2 regions of the Mammaliicoccus fleurettii genome follow, and region 1 is predicted to be linked to the other one. Evidence: predicted binding sites of a transcription regulator. Region 1 holds the regulator's gene; the other holds the start of a gene.
What was found. The regulator LexA, encoded in region 1, represses DNA repair genes until DNA is damaged. The targets are predictions, from matches to a motif close to CGAACATATGTTCG.

Region 1 (3,442 bases):
ATATAACTCCAGCCGTATGAAGTAAATCTTTCTTTAACATTTTCAGAAAATGCTTTATTTAAATCACCATCTAATGAAATATCATTAGAGTCATATAATGTAATTAATTTATCAAGTTTTAAATGACCAGCTAATGAAGCAGCTTCATGAGAAACACCTTCCATTAAATCGCCATCACTTGCTAATACATATGTGTAATGATCTACTACATCATATTTTTCTTTATTGAATTTACCAGCTAAATGTTTTTCAGCCATTGCCATACCAACACTCATAGCAAAACCTTGTCCTAATGGTCCAGTTGTTACTTCAACGCCATCAGTATGGTTAAATTCTGGATGTCCAGGTGTTTTTGAATCCCATTGTCTAAAGTTTTTCACTTCTTCAAGTTCTAAGCTACCTGAAACATGTAATAAACTATATAATAATGCTGATCCGTGTCCTGCAGATAATACAAAACGATCTCTATTAAAGTAATTCTTAGACTGAGGATTAAAATTTAAATGCTTAGTCCATAATGTATATGCCATTGGTGCAGCACCCATAGGTAAACCAGGGTGTCCTGAGTTAGCTGCTTCAATAGCATCTATACTTAAAGCACGAATTGAATCTACTGCAAGTTGATCTTTTTCATTAAACATAAATGTAGTCTCCTTTATTCTTGTAATCCCTTTTCATTATACATGAAAAAAATTCGAAAATTAATTATTATCTCTTAATTTATATTTATTTCCTAATATTATTATTTTTTTGAATTTCTTTCACTTTATCTGGCGTAACATCATTACCTTCTGGATCGATAATTTTTGTACTTTCTATCGTACTTTTAAAGTTACCTCGAAATGCTTGTAAATATTCAGCTCGCAATTTAGTCTGTTCTTTCGCTTCTGATTCCGACAAACCTTCTGTCTTCTTTTTATTAGCGAGTTCATTGATTCTATCTATTTTTGCTTTATCTAACATATTATCCCCACTTTCTACATACATAAAAGATACCAAAAAATACGAGTAAATCCAAATGGATTTACTCGTATTTTTCAATTATTCTATAGACCCTATTAATGTATTTGAATTAGTTAAATGATTAGGTTGTTTATCTTCATGTTGTTTAATTTGATGATCTGTCATCTCGTACGTCTGTTCTGTTGTATAGATATCACTCGACTGTGCTAAATATAAATATCCTATTAATAGAGTCATTAAGAATACTGCCAAATATACTAATACCGTCTTCTTTATTGTAATTGTCATACTCAATTCCTCCTAGAACGTTTGTTTGTATTTTTATAATAACAGAACAAATGTTCGTAGTCAATAAAAATACGAACAAATGTTTGTTCGAAGGAAACGTATGTGCTATAATATGATTAAATAATTAATTGGGAGCGTGCGACTATGAAAGAATTAACTAAACGTCAATCTGAAATATATCAATTCATCAAACATATAGTACAAACGAAAGGGTATCCACCTAGTGTTCGTGAAATTGGTTTAGCAGTTGGCCTTGCATCAAGTTCTACAGTACATGGTCATTTATCTAGATTAGAAGAAAAGGGATATATCAAACGTGACCCAACTAAACCTCGTGCAATTGAAATAACTGAAACTGTTGGAGAGAACATCAATCAAGAGAATACAATTCACGTACCAGTTATAGGTAAGGTTACAGCAGGTATTCCAATTACAGCTGTTGAAAATGTCGAAGAATACTTCCCATTACCTGCACATTTTACTTCTACACATAATAGCAACATCTTTATTTTAGATGTAATTGGCGATAGTATGATAGAAGCTGGCATATTAGATGGAGATAAAGTTATTGTTCGTAGCCAATCCATTGCTGAGAATGGCGATATCATTGTCGCTATGACAGAAGATGATGAAGCAACTGTTAAACGCTTCTATAAAGAAGAAAAGAGATATAGACTTCAACCTGAGAATAATACAATGGAACCAATTTACTTAGATAATGTAACAGTATTAGGTAAAGTAGTAGGATTATTTAGAGAGATGTAATAATACAAAAAAGGAGATGCAAATGCATCTCCTTTTTTTCATATTCCCGTTATCGAGTTCTTTTTGCTAATGTCATATTAATTATGAAACATCTTTTTTATTTAATAATTCTTTAATACGTTCTAATACATCTAAATCTTTACGTTTTATTTCTTTACTTTCCATGTAAAACTTCCCCTTTAATTGTTATTCCACCAATCAAATTATTAGAAACAACATGTGTTAAACATTTAAGGAAATATGAAATAATGACTTATCTCGATATAATTATATCAAAGTTGCTAAGATAAAATCTGCTTTTATCTTTGTTCTATTGCTGTGTGATGTAGTTTTCCGTCCAATAAGGCTGTAAATCTTCGCCTATATCAACACCTACACCTAACTCTTTATAATCTTTATTTAAAATGTTCTTTCTGTGTCCCAGTGAATTCATAAGACCATGATGTGCATAAACACTACTTATTTGACCATATGCTAAGTTTTCACCTGCTGTTATATAATCAAAGCCATCATTGTCTAATCTGTCAAATGGAGATAAACCTTGTTTATTTGTATGATCAAAATAATCATTATCAACCATATCTTGACTATGCTTTCTTGCAGTCTGACTCACATTTTCATTATAAGATAATGTAGGTAAGTCAAATTGAACACGTTCAGCATTAACAAGATCAAAGTTTTGTAATTCTAATGCGATTTTATAATCATCAGATGCTGCATGATATTGGTTCGTACGTTTATCTTCAGTTGATGATGCAATTTGCATTATACCTTTAATTTGATTATTCTCATGTTTATCATAAAAAACGGTTGTATAGATATTATCAAATTTGAAAACATCGTAATCTTCATCATTTTGAATGAGCTTCACTTTATCTTTATTTATTTCTTTTTCTGGTTCACCAAGAATCGAACGAACCTTTTCCTTGTTCATTTTACTTGTGATACCTTTTTGGGATGTTATTAAGTCTTGGTTCGTATATAAACCTGTTACTTTGTCATTATCATAACTTACCATTACAAATTCATGATAATCATTATGATATACATGCCATTTCTCGTTATACTCATTAGCGGTTATCCGCTTAGGTTTGCCAAGTTTCTTTTCAACTTCACTTTTTGTTTGATTGATTTGAATATTATTAATCGCAAACTCTTGGTCATTTGGTGTCTTAAGTTCAACTTTGCTTGTTGACTGTTCATGTTGCAGTCCTTGTTGAACATTCAATACTTTTTGTTGAATTTGTCTAGATAAATCTGATTCAGGGACAGGCTTGATAAGTGTTATAAATAACAATAATAAAAATAAATAAAATACTTTTTTCAAGTCGTCACCTCACCTATATTTAGTCGCGGTCACCATTAAATATTGAATTTCGAACAATTACGTAATCCACTTTAGTGATAGAATGCAAGTCTTTTCCAC
Region 2 (3,442 bases), on a different contig from region 1:
AAGTGAATTCTGATGGATCTATCCAAGTTTCTGAAATGAATTATCAAGGTGTTGGTATTGTGTCTTCACGTACAATTTCAGCATCAGCAGCAGGAGCTTATAACTATATTCATTAGGTTTTAAAATTAGATCATATTTCAAGCAAGTAGTTAATTCTATGTAAGAATTTTAACTATTTGCTTTTTTTTATAACTATAGTTGATATAATAAACGTAAATAAGTGTATTGAGGTTTGAAAACATGAAAAAATGGTTAAAAATCATACTAGTATTATTTTTAATAAGCTTAATCGGTATTAGTGTATATAAAGTACTTGATATTAATAAGTTTCAAACTAAAGAACAGTTTAAAGAACAACAAGGGAAGAAGTCATTTCAAAACAGTCATCCTGCAACAGGTTTAAATGTAAATGATGAAACAGTTAAGAAATTTACAACGCAAAAGGCTACAAATTTAAAAGAAGTTACTTCTAAAAATGATATAACTATTATTAATTTGTTTGCTTCTTGGTGTGATCCTTGTAAAAGAGAAATGCCTGAACTTGTTAAATATGCAAAAAATAAAGAAAATGGTGTCGAGCTGATTGGTTTAAACGTAAAAGATAAACGTAAATCAGCTGAACAATTAATTAATGATGTAAATGTAAACTATAATGTTTATATTGCAGAAGATGATTTTCTTAAGAAATTTAAATCATATAATATCCCTACGACATTATTCGTAGATAAAAATGGCAAAATAAAAAAAGTGTATTTAGGTGAATTATCTGAGAAGACACTGAACAACTTAGTTACACAAGTTAAGGAGGAAAATTAATGGGGGTACATCAATATTTTAAAAGTTTATCTGACTTGGAAAAATTAGTGAGATGTCCAGGTAAATTTAAATATCAAGACCATAACGTTGCAGCTCACTCGTTTAAAGTAACAAAAATCGCCCAATATTTGGCGACAGTTGAAGAACAAAATGGTCAAGAAATAGACTGGAAGCTTGTATACGAAAAAGCATTGAACCATGACTATCCTGAAATATTTACTGGTGATATCAAAACGCCTGTTAAATATGCCTCTTATGAAATTAAAAAATTATTTTCTCAAGTTGAGGAAGAAATGATAGATAAATTTATAACTGAAGAATTTCCAGAGCAGTATCAAGATATATATAGACATAGATTGCAAGAAGGCAAGGATGATAGTATAGAAGGGCAAATACTTAGTGTTGCAGATAAAATCGACTTATTATATGAATCTTTTGGTGAGATACAAAAAAGAAACCCAGAACCATTATTCTTTGAAATATATGAAAGTTCATTAGAAACGATTATGCAATTTGATCATTTGTCATCTGTACAAGATTTTATACAGCATATTATACCTGATATGCTACAAGAAAAATTTATTCCACGTTCGGAATTAAGAGAAATAACAATGACAATTCTTGAAAAACGTGAAACAAAAAGGAGTTAGTGAGTTGAATGATTTGGCCGATTCTAGCTTTGTTTCTCCCTTGTTTAATGGTTATTATTTTTACACAAATTGCTCAAAATAAATGGATTGGATTACTCGTATCCAGTATAATAATTGGTGTTTCTGTTTATAAAGGCTTCTTTAATGATGAAGTGATTATCCTATTAGATGTTGTAAGTTTAGTAATAGGTTTTTATATAGTGGATTCACTCGAAATCGATAAAATTGAATCAAGATAGAAAAGAGGATTAATCAATATGATTTTTCCTCTTATTTGTATTTAATAAACAATTAAACGAACAAATGTTTGGTCATTTTTACAAATTTTTGATAAAATATATTTATATATTACAAAATTTAAGGAGGTTACTATGCAGCATTATCCTTTTAAAATACATTCAGATTATTCACCTCAAGGAGATCAACCTGAAGCAATAAAATCACTCGTTAAAGGTATAAAAGATGGAAAAAGACATCAAACATTATTAGGTGCAACAGGAACAGGTAAAACGTTCACTATGAGTAATGTTATTAAAGAAGTTGGAAAACCAACACTTATAATTGCACATAATAAAACATTGGCTGGCCAATTATATAGTGAGTTTAAAGAATTCTTTCCTGAAAATAGAGTTGAATACTTTGTAAGTTATTATGATTATTATCAACCAGAAGCATATGTACCTCAAACAGATACATTCATAGAAAAAGATGCATCAATTAATGATGAAATAGATAAATTACGACATTCTGCTACAAGTGCATTATTTGAACGAGATGATGTTATTGTTATAGCGAGTGTCAGCTGTATTTATGGTTTAGGTAACCCAGAAGAATATAAAGATTTAGTTGTAAGTACACGTGTAGGAATGGAAATGGAACGTAATGAATTATTAAGAAAGCTTGTCGATAACCAATATTCAAGAAATGATATCGATTTTAGACGCGGTACTTTTAGGGTAAGAGGAGATGTAGTTGAAATATTTCCTGCATCAAGAGATGAATTATGTGTGAGAGTTGAATTTTTTGGTGACGAAATTGACCGAATTAGAGAAGTGAACTATTTAACGGGTGAAGTTATTGCTGAAAGAGAGCATTTTTTATTTTATCCGGCATCTCACTTCGTAACTCGTGAAGAAAAGATGAAAGAAGCAATTGAACGTATTGAAAAAGAACTTAAAGAACGATTAGAGGATCTTAGAAAAGATAATAAATTATTAGAAGCACAACGTTTAGAGCAAAGAACGAATTATGATTTAGAAATGATGAGAGAAATGGGATTTTGCTCAGGAATTGAGAACTACTCAGTTCATTTAACTTTAAGACCTAAAGGGTCAACACCGTACACTTTAATGGATTATTTTGGTGATGATTGGCTTGTTATGATTGATGAATCACATGTTACGATTCCTCAAATTAGAGGGATGTATAACGGAGACCAAGCTAGAAAAGGTGTTTTGGTTGAACATGGATTTAGACTACCAAGTGCGTTAGATAATAGACCACTTAAATTTGAAGAATTTGATCAAAAAACAAAACAACTCGTTTACGTTTCAGCAACTCCAGGTCCTTATGAAATTGAACATACTGATGAAATGGTTGAACAAATCATTCGTCCTACTGGATTGTTAGATCCGATAATAGAAGTTAGACCAAGTGAAAATCAAATTGATGATTTAATGGCTGAAATTAATGAACGTGTCGAAAGAAATGAACGCGTATTAATTACAACATTAACGAAAAAAATGAGTGAAGACTTAACGACTTATTTGAAAGAAGCGGGTGTCAAAGTAAATTACTTACACTCTGAAATTAAAACATTAGAACGAATAGAAATTATTCGAGATTTAAGATTGGGTGTTTATGATGTATTAGTCGGTATAAACTTGCTTCGTGAAGGTTTAGATATACCTGAAGTATCATTAGTAACTATTTTAGATGCCGATAAAGAAGGTTTCTTAAGATCAGAACGTTCACTT

Region 2: a site for LexA is predicted at 1,763-1,776, ahead of uvrB (excinuclease ABC subunit UvrB). Genes of this name have one in related genera too.

What each region holds. Positions count from the first base shown of each region.
Region 1 is NZ_MWJM01000001.1:236,862-240,303, reverse strand. It holds gene tkt (transketolase) at 1-641, opposite strand, end outside; gene B2G86_RS01260 (DUF896 domain-containing protein) at 727-963, opposite strand; gene sosA (DNA damage-induced cell division inhibitor SosA) at 1,042-1,251, opposite strand; gene lexA (transcriptional repressor LexA) at 1,396-2,016, shown strand; gene B2G86_RS01245 (CAP domain-containing protein) at 2,327-3,343, opposite strand; gene guaC (GMP reductase) at 3,363-3,442, opposite strand, start outside.
Region 2 is NZ_MWJM01000006.1:146,065-149,506, forward strand. It holds gene B2G86_RS06885 (LysM peptidoglycan-binding domain-containing protein) at 1-116, shown strand, start outside; gene B2G86_RS06890 (TlpA family protein disulfide reductase) at 241-816, shown strand; gene B2G86_RS06895 (HD domain-containing protein) at 816-1,466, shown strand; gene B2G86_RS06900 (DUF2198 family protein) at 1,475-1,705, shown strand; gene uvrB (excinuclease ABC subunit UvrB) at 1,838-3,442, shown strand, end outside.